Regions from separate parts of the Streptomyces sp. NPDC088915 genome, predicted to be linked through region 3. Evidence: riboswitches for the same ligand, from Rfam matches in the RefSeq annotation. Region 3 holds a riboswitch; each other region holds the start of a gene.
What was found. Region 3 has a riboswitch for cobalamin ahead of ACIP5O_RS18290 (CoA-acylating methylmalonate-semialdehyde dehydrogenase). Riboswitches for the same ligand answer to the same signal wherever they lie in the genome.

Region 1 (3,198 bases), on a different contig from region 3:
AGATGTGGGCGATGGTCCGGCGCCCGAGGCCCACCAGGTGCCGCACCGCCTCCCGGGCGCCGCCCCGGTTGTCGCAGTCGACGAAGGGCACGGCGGGGTCGGTGCCGGGGGCGGGCCGCCCGCCGACGACCACCGGGATCCTGGCCCCCCCGATCACGGCCGGCAGGGCGTCGTCGCTGTGCAGCGAGAACGCGAGCGCGCCGTCGACGTGGCCCCCGCCGAGATAGCGGGCGATCCGCTCGTGGTCCCCCGGTCCCTCCACCCACAGCAGCACCAACTGGGAGTCGTGCGCCGTCAGTTCCCGGCTGATGCCGCGCACCTGCTGCTCGAAGAACGGGTCGGAGAAGATCCGGAACTCGGGCTCCGCGATGATCACGGCCACGGCGCCGTTGCGCCGGGTGACCAGGGTGCGGGCCGCGTGGTTGGGGACGTAACCGAGCTCCTCGACGGCCCTGCGCACCTTCTCGACCAGGGGGGCGCGCACGCCCGCGCCCCCGTTGACGACCCGGGAGGCCGTGGCGCGGGACACGCCGGCGCGCGCGGCGACCGCCTCCAGCGTGGGGCGGGGCTCCGTGGTCTGCTCGGGCAAGGCGGGCGCTCCTCGACTGCGTCGGCTGGGCGGCGTACCGGTCGTACGGGGTGCGCACGGGTACGGTGTGCGTTCTCGTCCGGCCCAGGATATCTGTAGCCCCCACCTTCTGAGAGCGCTCCCAAGAGGAACGTGCTCCCGCGGACACGACGTCCCGGAAACCCCGTCGGTTCCTCCCCGGGGCCTTCGTCGGGCACTACGGCATCGACCGCGCGGCCGTCCGCGTCCCGGCCGATCAGGGACCCCGGCACGAGCGGCACCCGCACGCGACACGACACCGCCCCGCGTGCTCCTGGCACGCGGGGCGGTGTCGTACGCGTCGGCGGGTCAGCCCGCGGCCGGGGCCTCGACCCGGGCCGGAGTCTCCCCGTCGGCCGTCCGGGCGGCCAGCGCCTTCTGGGCGAGGTAGCCGAAGACCACGGCGAACACCGCCCACAGCACGACCTGGACGCCCAGCGAGGCCAGGCGGAACTCCCACAGCAGCTTGGCGGGGAAGCCCGCCTTGACCGCGTCGTCGTTCGCCGGAAGGACCGCGAAGGCGACGCCCGTCACGACGACGAAGCCGAAGCCGGCCGCCAGGCTCGCGTTCCAGTTGCCCAGGCGCGGCGCCAGCCGGCGCCCGGCGATCACCGCGGCGACGCCGAGCAGCACGCTGAGCAGGATCATCAGGAAGAACAGGGTGGTGCGCTTCCCGATGGTGTCGGGGTTGCCGACGGCCGGCGGGGTCGCCGGGTACTTCAGGAACGGCACCAGGTAGACGGTGGTGAAGGCCGCGGCCGCGGTCAGCGCCGCGGTGGCCCGCGGACTGAACCGGCCGACGCGGCCGAGCGCGAACGAGAAGGCGAGCGCGGCGATGCCGCCCAGCGCCACCCCGTAGACCAGGACGCCGGTGGCCAGGCCGAAGGTGGACTGCACGGGACGGCTGACCACCTCCTCCTCTTCCTCCTCGGCCGCTCCGGCGCCGCCGTGGTCGCCGTGTCCGGCGTGAGCCGCCTCCTGGGCGGCCTGGGCCTCCTCCACGGCGATGGAGCCGTTCACGGAGGGCTCACCGCCCACGTAGGCCACGGCGAAGGCGAACAGACCGGCGATCAGGCCCGCGAGCATGCCGCGGACCAGCAGGGTTCTCACAGTCGAGGCGTGCATGTGCTCGTCGCCCCTCAGTGGCACGGGAAGCCGAGCAGGTGGCGCCCGTCGTGCACCCACTCGTGCACGTCCGAGCCCGCGAAGAGGGAGGTGGCACCCTGCTCCGCGCCCACGAAGTACAGCGCGATCAGCGCGAGAAGGCCGACGAAGAAGGCCCAGGGCAGCACGGCCCGTACGGGCAGCGGAGCCGGTACGGCGACGGAAGGGGTGGAAACGGCAGCGGAGACGGCAGCCTCGGCCATGATGAAACCTCCTGCGGGAACGCGCGTCCCAAACGGTGGTGCAGGACGACGGTCCACGGGTCTGACTCACCGCGGCCTCCCCTGCCAGGGGAAGGCCTCGGCATACAGTGGCGCGACCGTGCCGGGTTCCCACCGGACTTCCGTATCGCCGTCGTCACGCTGTTCAAATGTCGCCTGACGGTACCGCGTGACGTGGACATTGTTAAGGGCGTGAGGCCTGTATCACCTCCGTGCGCCCCCGCGCGGAGCCCCCGCCTCCCCGCGGCCCGTACGGTACGGGGGACCGCCCCGCCGCCCCGTACCGGCGCCGACCGCGAAGGATCCCGATGACAGTCCGGCTGACGCTCGTCCCGCCCGCCACGAACGACGCGCTGCGCGAGGTCCGGTTCGACGACGACAGCCCCCTCGACCCGGCGGGACTCGCCCGCGCCGAGGCCCTCGCGGCCGCCGTGGACCCCGCCACGCGCGCGTACGCCTCGCCGTCCGCGCGCTGCCTCGGCACCGCCCGGGCCCTCGGCCTGCGGGCCGAACCGGCGGCCGGTCTCGCCGGCTGCGCCATGGGCCGGTGGCGGGGGAGGACCCTGGACGACGTCGCCGCCACCGAGGAGGCCGCGCTCGCCGCCTGGCTCTCCGACCCGGAGGCCGCGCCGCACGGCGGTGAGTCCCTCCGCGACCTGCGCGTCCGGGTCGGGGCCTGGCTCGACGCGCTCCGGGAGGGATCGGGACGCGTCACGGCCGTCGTCGAACCCGACGTCGTGCGCGCCGCGACCGTCCACGCCCTCGGGGTGCCGGACGCGACCGCCCGGCGCCTGGACGTCCGCCCCCTGACGGCCGTTCACCTCAGCGGACGCGGCGGACGCTGGAACCTGCGCGCCGGCGAGCCGCTCACCTGCTGACGCGGAGAGAGGGAGGGGGCCACCCGGTGGCCCCCTCCCTCTCTCCGTACGCGCGCCTCTAGAGGGGGCGCTTCCACTCCTTCAGGAGCAGATAGCCCAGGTACGCCCCTCCGACGGCCATCGTGTAGAGCCCGACCGGCAGGTCGTCGAAGAGCGGGAGCTGCTGGGCCGCGAGGTCCGCGAGGACCAGGAGCAGCGCGCCCAGCACGGTCGACATGACGAGCTGGGGCCCGCCGCTGCGGGTGACCCGCTTGGCGATCTGCGGCGCCGTCAGGGAGACGAAGGCGATCGGACCGGCCACGCCGACCGCGCCCGCGGACAGCACGAT
Region 2 (3,198 bases), on a different contig from region 3:
GCGGTGACCGGCAGGAGCCGGGCGTGCCCGGGGCCCGCGAGCGCGCGGGCGGCGTGCGGCAGGACGAGTCCGACGAAGCCGACGGCCCCGGCGGCGGAGACCAGGGCGGCCGTCAGGAGCGCGGTGACGCACAGGAGGACGAGCCGGGTCCGGGCGACGGCGACGCCGAGCGAGGCTGCGGCCTCCTCCCCGAAGGCGAACGCGTCCAGGGTCCGCGCGTGTCCGACGCAGATCACCAGGGCCGCCGCGAGGACCCCGAGGCACACCCACACGTCGTTCCAGCCGGCCCCGGCGAGGGAGCCGAGCAGCCAGAAGAGGACGCCCCGGGTGGTCTCCGCGTCGGCGGCCGTCATCACGACGAAGGAGGTGAGGGCCGAGAAGAGCTGCATGGCGGCGACCCCGGAGAGGACCACACGGTCCGTCGAGCCGCCGAGGGTGTGGCTGAGCAGCAGCACGAGCGCGAAGGAGCAGACCGCCCCGAGGAACGCGCCGCCGGTGACGGAGAGGACTCCCCCGCCGATCCCGAGGACGACGACCGCGACCGCGCCGGTCGAGGCGCCGGAGGAGACGCCGAGGACGAAGGGGTCGGCGAGCGGGTTGCGCAGCAGCGACTGCATCACCGCGCCGCACAGGGCGAGTCCGGCGCCGCAGACGGCGGCGAGGAGGGTGCGGGGAAGCCGCAGGTCCCACACGATCCCGTCGCGGATCGGGGAGAGCGCCGGGGCGCCCCCGCCGAGGTGGGCGGCGACCGTCGACCACACGTCGGCGACGCCGATGCGGGCCGGGCCGATGGTGATGGCCACGGCGATCGACGCGGCCAGGAGCGCGAGTCCGCCCGCCGTCCACAGCAGGGCCGCGGCTCCCTTCCGTATCGAAGCGGCAGCCGGAGAGGTGGTGGCCGTCACTTCGCGGGACCGTACGAGCGGAGCGCGGCCGCCACCTTCTCGACGGCCTCGACGGTGCGGATCGTGGGGTTGAGCGCCTGGCCGCTGAGGAGCACGTACCGCTTGTTCTTGACCGCGGTCATGCTGCGGGTGACCGGGTCGGACTCCAGGAACCCGATCTTCTTGGCGGCGCTCTCGGCCGACTGCGAGCGGCGGGTGAGGTCGCCGATGACGAGGACGTCGGGGTCGCGGTCGGCGACGGTCTCCCAGTTGATCTGGGGCCACTCCTCCTTGGTGTCGTCGAAGACGTTCTTCGCGCCCAGCTCGCGGGAGACGATGCCGGGGGCGCCGCAGCAGCCCGCCATGTAGGGCGCCTCGGAGTTGGCGAACCAGTAGAGGACCGTGGCGTTTTCGAAGTCTCCACCCGAAGTCGCCTTCGTCACCCGGCCCTTGAGCTCGGCAACGAGCTCCTCGCCGCGCTCCCGGACCCCGAAGATCCGGGCCAGGTCGCGGATCTCGCCGTAGACCGTCTCCATGGTGAGCGGCCGGACGCGGACCCCGTCGCCGTCCCCGCTGTTGTCCTTGCCGACGCAATCGGTGGGCGAGAGGTACGTGGGGACGCCGAGCTGCTCGAACCGCTCGCGGGGCGCCACCCCTCCCTTGCCGAGGGTGTACGCGAAGGAGGCGGCGGCGAAGTCGGGTTCGGCGTCGAGGACCTTCTCGACGGAGGGGTAGCGGTCGGCGAGGCGCGGGACCTTCGCGTTCTCCTCCTCCAGGCCCTTGAGCACGGGGTCCGTCCAGGTGCCGGTGCCCACCATGCGGTCGGCGAGCCCGAGGGAGAGCATGATCTCCGCCGCGCCCTGGTCGAGGGCGACGGCCCGCTCGGGCGCGCGCTCGACGCGGACGGGCCGTCCGCAGTTGTCGTCGAGGGTGACCGGGTATCCGGCCTTCGCGTCTCCGGCGGCGCCGCGCGCGGGCCGGTCGGGGGCGGGTGCGGTTCCCGCGCCGCAACCGGTCGCGGTCAGGAGCAGGGCTCCGGTGAGGAACGGCACGGCGGAGCGGACGGGGTGTGCGAGCGGCACGGGACTTCCTCTGCGGCCACGGCTCATACGCGGAGCCTGTCGTACGGTGCTCCCCGGACGGGCGGGCCGCCGGGGCCGCCAGCAGGTCTTCGGACTCGGGGTCGGCCGGACGGGGCGCCTTCCCGGGCCGTCGTCGCCGCCCAGTGGCCGATGCTCCGCCCGTCGCCCTCACCGCTGCGCGTCAGTTCCGGTCTCGCACCGGATTCCCCGACCCGTGCACACACCCGTTCGGGCGCGTACAAAGGTGCGACTGGCCTCGGCACAGTACCACCGGCCCGGGGGCGCGCCCCGGGGCGCGGGGGGCGTCAGACGCGCAGTTCCCTGGCCTCGAAGCGGCCGTCCCCGAGGACCAGGACGAAGGAGACCTGCTGCCCCTCCGAGACGGTCCTGCTCTCGTCCTCGATGTCCTCCGCGCTGAACCAGACCTGCTCCTCGGAGCCGACGGGGACGACGAACCCGTATCCCCCGAGACGGTTGAAGGACTGCACGAAACCCTTGCTCCTGCCTTCCACGGCGGCCTCCTCCTCGGCGTCGGCGACGCGGGCGGGGGTCGTCCCGGCCGGGTGCGGCCGGGTCCGCGTCTCAGGGGAGGTGTACCCCGTCCGCCCGCGCTCCGCCCGTCGGGCGGTGGGCCGTGCGCGAGCACTCCGGAGGATCTCGTAGAATATTCAACAGAGGTCCGGTGCCGAAGATCCCCCGTGTTCGGCACCGGGCCTCGTCGCACGTGCGGACCGGGGCGGGGTACGGCCTCCGGGCCCGGACGGGGTACGCCTCAGGTGCCGCCCGGGTACGCGATCCTCGCCGTGATCCTGGCGATGCGCGCCGCCGTCTCCGCCGGGGAGGCCACCGGCTGGACGATGTGGCTGACGGTGAGCCGCACGACCGTCTCGACGGCGAGGCCGCGCGACTCCTCGTCCACGTCGGGCCAGGCCTCGATCGCGTACGCGTCGAGCATCGCCATCGCCGTGCCGAAGACCGGCTCCGTGCGGGTGGTGAGGTAGGCGAGGAGGTCGTCCTCGCCGCCCCGGGCCGCGACCAGGACGCTCTTGATGAGGGGGTTGTCCACGGTCTGCTGGAGCGTGTAGCCGACGCCGGCCGCCGCCGCATCCTCCAACGCGCCCCGGTGGGCGTCGAGTTCGCGCTCGATGCCGATCAGGAAGCCCTCCAGCTCGCGCTGGACCAGGGCGTTGCCGATGGCCTCCTTCGAGCCGAACTCGTTGTAGAGGGTCTGG
Region 3 (3,198 bases):
GAGTCCGGCCCGTGCTGGTTCAGGTCCCCGAACCCGGACGCCTTCCAGCCGCCGAAGGTGTGGTACGCCACGGGGACCGGGATCGGGACGTTGACGCCGACCATCCCGGTGTCGACCCGGCGCGCGAACTCGCGGGCGGTGTCGCCGTCCCGGGTGAAGAGGGCGACGCCGTTCCCGTACGCGTGCTCGCTGGGCAGCCGGAGCGCCTCCTCGAAGTCGGCGGCGCGCACGACGCACAGCACCGGGCCGAAGATCTCCTCGCGGTGGATCCGCATCTCCGGGGTGACCCGGTCGAAGAGCGAGGCGCCCGCGAAGAAGCCGTCCTCGTGGCCGGGCAGGGTGAACCCGCGTCCGTCGACGACGAGTTCGGCCCCCTCCTCCACGCCGATGTCGACGTAGCGGGTGACCCGTTCCAGGGCGTCCCGGCTCACCAGCGGCCCGAAGTCGGCCTCCGGGTCGTCGGAGCGGCCGATCCGGAGGGCGGCGACGCGCTCCTTCAGTGCGGCCACCAGCCGGTCGGCGGTCTCCTCGCCGACGGGCACGGCGACGGAGATCGCCATGCAGCGCTCGCCCGCCGAGCCGTAACCGGCCCCCACCAGGGCGTCGACGGCCTGGTCGAGGTCGGCGTCGGGCATCACGATCATGTGGTTCTTGGCGCCGCCGAAGCACTGGGCGCGCTTGCCGTGGGCGGCGGCCGTCGCGTAGATGTGCGCGGCGACCGGGGTGGAGCCGACGAAGCCGAGGGCCTGCACGCGGGGGTCTTCGAGGAGGGTGGTGACGGCCTCCTCGCCGCCGTTGACGACGTTGAGGACACCGGCCGGGAGCCCCGCCTCCAGGAACAGCTCCGCGAGCCGGAGCGGTACGGAGGGATCGCGTTCGGACGGCTTGAGGATGAAGGCGTTGCCGCAGGCCAGGGCGGGTGCGGCCTGCCACAGCGGAATCATCGCGGGGAAGTTGAACGGGGTGATGCCGGCGACGACGCCGAGCGGGCTGCGCAAGGAGTGCACGTCGATGCCGGTTCCGGCGTTGTCGGTGAACTCCCCCTTGAGGAGGTGGGGAGCGCCGGCGGCGAACTCCACGACTTCGAGCCCGCGTTGCAGATCGCCGTGGGCGTCCGCGACGGTCTTGCCGTGCTCGGCGGACAACAGCCTCGCCAGCTCGTCGCGTTCGCCCTCGACGAGCCGGAGGAACCGCAACAGGACGCGGGCGCGCCGCTGCGGGTTCCACGCGCCCCACTCCCGCTGGGCGGCGACCGCGTCCGCGATCGCCCGCTCGGTGTCGGCGCGGCCGGCGAGCGGGACGCGGGCCTGGACGGCGCCGGTGTTGGGGTCGTACACGTCGCCGAAGAGGCCGGACGTGCCGGCGGTGTGCTTCCCGCCGATGAAATGGGTGAGTTCACGGACCATGGGGGCCTGCTCTCGTCAGGTCGGATCCGGGGATGGCACGGCGGACCGCCGGCCGCACCGGGTGGGTGCGCCGCGGGGGGACGCCGTGGGACGGGGCGGCGCGGGGCCGCCGAAGAGCTACGTGGACGCGGGGGTCGCCGCTCGCTCCGCCGGATCACCAGGGTCGTGGGTACGGACCGGTGCCATGCGTGTCTGCTCCATCCTCGTGGACAACACGGAACGCTCCGCGGCCGGTATCCTGACTCCCGGATCCCCGCGTGCCGCCCGCCTTCCCGACGGACCTCGTCAGTGACGTGTGGACGGCGGCACACTCCCCGGTCACAGTGGCGGGACCGTGCCGGATTCACACCGGCTTCCCTGCACCGCGGACCTTGTGTCACGAACATATAGTTGGACGTCCTAGTAAGTCCACCCCCGCGCCCCGCCACCATCCGTGTCGGCCGGATCCCGCCGATCCCCCTGCGGCCGGCCGGACCTCCGTCGCGCACGGGGTCTCCCGGGGCGTCCGGGCCTTCCTCCGCTCCCGAGGTCTGTCAGGCGGATCAGGACCGTCGGCGTGCCCGGAAATTCCCGGCCGCGCCCTCCGACGACCGGGCAGAATCGCGGCATGACCGCCCCGCACCTCGACGAGGAACCGCCCGAGCACCGGAGGTTCGCCCGGTACCTGGAGGCTCTGGAAGCCGTACCGGAGGAGGCCGAGGCCGAGCTGGTGTCCGCCGTCCTGCGCGACCGGGACGCGACGATGGCCGGCAGCGCGGTGGTCCGTCACCTGGACCGCAGGGCCGCCGGCCTCCTGGCCGGCCCGCACTTCACGGAATGGGCCCGGCGCCTCGCCGAGACCGTCGCGGCCCACGACTTCCCCGCCCGCCGCCTGCGCGAGTGGTCCCTGCTCCACGCCCTCGTACAGGACGAGGCCCGGTCCCCCGGAGAACTCCTCGACGCGTCCGACTGGCTCCAGCGCACGGCCGCCTCCCGGCGCTTCGCGACGCCGCCCACCGCCCTCGCGCTCCTGGCCGAACGGGGACGCACCCGCCGCGTCCGGAGCGAGGCGAGCCGAATGCTGTGGTACGGGCCGGTCCTTCGCGGCCGGTCGTCGGCGCACGAGCCGCCGGTCTGAGCGGACGGACCCGCGCGGGTCGTTCGACACCGCCCCGTACGCGGAGCGGGCCGCCGTCCACCACCTCGCCCTCGTCGCCCCGGCCGAGCCCCCGGCGACTCAGGCCGCCTTGCCCGACTCCTCGGGGGCGGAGGCGGTGACGACCCGGGGAAGGGCGCCCGGGTGCTCCCGGGCCAGCCAGCGCACGAGTTCCTCGCGTACGGCGCAGCGGGTCGTCCACAGGTCGTCGGCGTCCTTGGCGGTCACGATCGCGCGGACCGTGATGGCGGTGGGCGACGTGTCCGTGACGGCCAGGTCCCAGCCGCGCCCGTCCCAGGCCGGACAGGCGGCGAGGAACTCCCGCAGGTGCGCCCGCATGAGCGCGACGGGCGTGGAGTGGTCGCAGTGGACGAAGACCGACCCCGTCATCTGGGCACCGCCCCGCGACCAGTTCTCGAACGGACGCGAGGTGAAGTACGAGACGGGCAGCGTCACCCGGCGCTCGTCCCAGGTCCTGACCGTGAGGAAGGTCAGCGTCACCTCCTCCACGAGACCCCACTCGCCGTCGACGACGACCGTGTCCCCGATGCGGACCATGTCGCCGAAGGCGATCTGGAAGCCGGCGAAGAGGTTGCCGAGCGTCGACTGCGCCGCCACGCCGGCCACGATGCCGATGATCCCGGCCGAGGCCAGCAG
Region 4 (3,198 bases), on a different contig from region 3:
GAACGACCAGGCCAGCATGGTGACGGGGCCCGTCAGCATCCCCTTGACGGGCTTGGACGTGAGGGACTGGGCGTACGCCGTCCAGCGCACCGTCATCGGCTCGGGCCGCGAGACGTCACCGGCCAGGATCGGCGGGCGGACGTAGCGGGTGCCGTACGACTGGACCCAGCCGTGCCGGGTGACGAGGTAGCCGTCGAGCTGCTCGGCGAAGTACTGCACCATGTCGTTGCGCTCGGGCTCGCCGTGCACCAGGACGTCGACGCCGGTCTTCTCCTGGTACGCCACCACCTCCCGGATCTCGTTCCTGATCCGCTCCTCGTACCCGGCCGTGTCGATCCGGCCGGCCCGCAGGTCGGCGCGGGCCGCGCGCAGCTCGTCGGTCTGCGGGAAGGAGCCGATGGTGGTGGTCGGGAGCAGCGGGAGGCCCAGGTGGGCGCGCTGGGCGGCGGCCCGCTCGGCGTACGGCTGCGAGCGGCGGGCATCGGCCCCGGTGACGGCCCCGGCGCGGGCGCGCACGGCCGGGTTCCGGGTGATGGGGGAGGTGGCGCGGGAGGCGAGGACGGCGCGGTTGGCGGCCAGCTCGCCGGCGATCGCGTCCGTCCCCCGCGACAGGCCCCTGGCCAGCGTGGCGAGCTCGGCGGCCTTCTGCCGCGCGAAGGAGAGCCAGCGCAGGATCTGCGGGTCGACGCCCTTCTCGGCCGCCGCGTCGAGCGGCACGTGGAGCAGGGAGCAGGAGGCGGAGACGTCGACCCGGTCGGCCAGGCCGAGGAGGGTGCCGAGGGTGGCCAGGGACTTCTCCAGGTCGTTGACCCAGATGTTGCGGCCGTCGACCACACCGGCGACGAGCCGCTTCCCGGGCAGCCCGCCGACGGCGGCGAGCCCCTCCAGGTTGGCGGCGGCCGGGCCGGTGAAGTCGAGCGCGAGACCCTCGACGGGCGCCTCGGCCAGGACGGGCAGGGCGTCGCCGAGCCGGTCGAAGTACGAGGCGACGAGGAGCCGCGGCCGGTCGGTGAGCGCGCCGAGGTCGCGGTAGGCGCGCGCGGCGGCGTTCAGCTCGGCCGGGGTCCTGTCCTGGACGAGCGCGGGCTCGTCGAGCTGCACCCACTCGGCGCCGGCCGCGCGCAGGTCCGCGAGGACCTCCGCGTACACCGGCAGGAGCCGGTCGAGCAGGGTCAGCGGATCGAAGCCGGCGGCCACGCCCGGTGCGGGCTTGGCGAGCAGCAGGTAGGTGACGGGTCCGACGAGGACCGGACGGGCCGTCAGCCCCAGGGCGAGGGCCTCCTCCAGCTCCGCGACCTGCTTCGAGGAGTCGGCCGTGAAGACCGTGTCCGGGCCCAGCTCCGGCACCAGGTAGTGGTAGTTGGTGTCGAACCACTTCGTCATCTCCAGCGGAGCGACGTCCTGGGTGCCGCGCGCCATGGCGAAGTAGCCGTCCAGCGCGTCGGCGGCGACGGCCTCGCGGTGCCGCGCGGGGATCGCGCCCACCATGACGGTGGTGTCCAGGACGTGGTCGTAGTACGAGAAGTCGCCGGTCGGCACCTCGTGGACACCGGCCCCGGCGAGCTGCCGCCAGTGCGTGCGGCGCAGTTCGGCGGCGGTGGACCGGAGGGCGCCGGCGGTGACGCGGCCCTTCCAGTAGCCCTCGACCGCCTTCTTCAGCTCCCGGTCCCGGCCCTGACGGGGGTGGCCGTACACGGTGGCCCGTGCTGCCGCGGCTGCGGACTTCGTGGTCACGGAGATCTCCTTCGCGAGATGAATCCCTGAGGTCCCGGGGACGGGACGAGGACGCGAAGGGGCGACGGACCGGACGGTTGCGAACACGCGCGGCGGGGCGCGGTCGTCCGTCGGTATGTACGCCGACCCGCCCTCGAGGTCACCGGGATGTCCGCGCGCGGAATCGTCCGCGTGCGGGCAACGGGCAGGTCTTCGGACTCACGGGCACGTCGCGCTGTACACGACTCCTACTGGCCGTCGCTTCCCAGACCCTTCCCGGGCCCAGTGCGTATGACGGCGGTCGTTCCCGCTCACCGCTGCGGGGCAGTCCCGGATTCCCACCGGGTTCCCTCTTACGACGCCTCCCGCCTGGCGGACGGGGGCGAACCAGCTGCCCGGCCAGGGTACGGGGTCTGCACCGGGAGTGGGGACGGGTATCTCGCCATTCGGGCGAGCCGACGAGACGCGCGGGTGAACGGCGGGGGGACGGGGACGGATCTGCGGGACGTACGGGGACGGGCGTACGGGCCGGGCACGCGGGCGGGCGTACGGGACCGGACGTGCGGGACCGGGCGTACGGATCGGGCGTGCGGGACCGGGCGTACGGATCGGGCACGCGGCCGGGCGCACGGGACCGGACGCACGGACCGGGTGTGCGGGACCGGACCCACGGGCCGGGCGTGCGGCACGGCACGGCAGCGGGGCCGGGGGCGGCACCACCCGCCCCCGGCCCCTCGCCGTACCGCCGCCGGGTCCTCTCTCGGGACCCTCCACCGGGCCTCTTCCCCGGCGGCGGGCGCCGGCCTCCTCAGGCCGGCCGTCCGGGCGTCTCCGCCCGGTCGTACAGGGGGAACCCCCGATCGGCCTTCCGGCCGCCGCCCACGACCCCGACGCGCCGGATGCCGCCGCCCGGACCGGCGCTCACGCCGCCACCTCGGCGGCCGTCACCGTGCGGACGAGGTGGCGGGAGTACGCCTCCGGGGTGAAGAAGAGGGGCAGTTCGGCGGCGAGCGCGGCGCTCTCGAAGAGTGCCCGCACCTCGTCGAGCGCCGCCCACGGGAACTCGGCGCCGAGCGCGGCCAGTTCGCGGTCGAGCAGTTCCAGGACCGTGCCGCGGTCGACGGTCCGGTGCCGGAGCCACTGCCAGATCTGGACGCGGGCGATCTCGGCGGTCGCGGCGTCCTCCACCAGGCCGTCGACCGTGACCGACCCCTGCCCGCGGATCCAGGCGTCGAAGTAGCGCAGCACCACGGTGATGTTGGCGCGGACGCCCTCCTCGGTCGGCGGCCCGCCGACCCGGCGCACCGCGAGCAGCTCCCCGGCGGTCACCCGCACGTCCTCGCGGGCCCGGTCGAGCTGGTGCGGGCGGTCCCCGAGCACCCCGTCGAAGACCTCGCGGCAGACCGGCACCAGGCCCGGGTGGGCCACCCGGGAGCCGTCGAAGCCGTCCTCCGCCTCCCGCTCCTTGTCCAGGCGGACCGCGGC

Region 1: linked by a shared signal. The riboswitch ahead of ACIP5O_RS27400 (CbtB-domain containing protein) and the one ahead of ACIP5O_RS18290 (CoA-acylating methylmalonate-semialdehyde dehydrogenase) in region 3 are both predicted to bind cobalamin.
Region 2: linked by a shared signal. The riboswitch ahead of ACIP5O_RS30625 (ABC transporter substrate-binding protein) and the one ahead of ACIP5O_RS18290 (CoA-acylating methylmalonate-semialdehyde dehydrogenase) in region 3 are both predicted to bind cobalamin.
Region 4: linked by a shared signal. The riboswitch ahead of metE (5-methyltetrahydropteroyltriglutamate--homocysteine S-methyltransferase) and the one ahead of ACIP5O_RS18290 (CoA-acylating methylmalonate-semialdehyde dehydrogenase) in region 3 are both predicted to bind cobalamin.

Annotation. Positions count from the first base shown of each region.
Region 1 is NZ_JBIVIR010000016.1:164,280-167,477, reverse strand. It holds gene ACIP5O_RS27410 (LacI family DNA-binding transcriptional regulator) at 1-589, opposite strand, end outside; gene ACIP5O_RS27405 (CbtA family protein) at 917-1,732, opposite strand; gene ACIP5O_RS27400 (CbtB-domain containing protein) at 1,747-1,974, opposite strand; cobalamin riboswitch at 2,014-2,177, opposite strand; gene ACIP5O_RS27395 (histidine phosphatase family protein) at 2,301-2,870, shown strand; gene ACIP5O_RS27390 (FecCD family ABC transporter permease) at 2,929-3,198, opposite strand, start outside.
Region 2 is NZ_JBIVIR010000019.1:149,723-152,920, forward strand. It holds gene ACIP5O_RS30620 (FecCD family ABC transporter permease) at 1-905, opposite strand, end outside; gene ACIP5O_RS30625 (ABC transporter substrate-binding protein) at 902-1,993, opposite strand; cobalamin riboswitch at 2,050-2,175, opposite strand; gene ACIP5O_RS30630 (cold shock domain-containing protein) at 2,272-2,478, opposite strand; gene ACIP5O_RS30635 (TetR family transcriptional regulator) at 2,739-3,198, opposite strand, start outside.
Region 3 is NZ_JBIVIR010000009.1:154,866-158,063, forward strand. It holds gene ACIP5O_RS18290 (CoA-acylating methylmalonate-semialdehyde dehydrogenase) at 1-1,406, opposite strand, end outside; cobalamin riboswitch at 1,617-1,795, opposite strand; gene ACIP5O_RS18295 (hypothetical protein) at 2,014-2,523, shown strand; partial or broken gene ACIP5O_RS18300 (mechanosensitive ion channel family protein) at 2,553-3,198, opposite strand, start outside.
Region 4 is NZ_JBIVIR010000019.1:143,518-146,715, reverse strand. It holds gene metE (5-methyltetrahydropteroyltriglutamate--homocysteine S-methyltransferase) at 1-1,734, opposite strand, end outside; cobalamin riboswitch at 1,921-2,069, opposite strand; gene aceB (malate synthase A) at 2,635-3,198, opposite strand, start outside.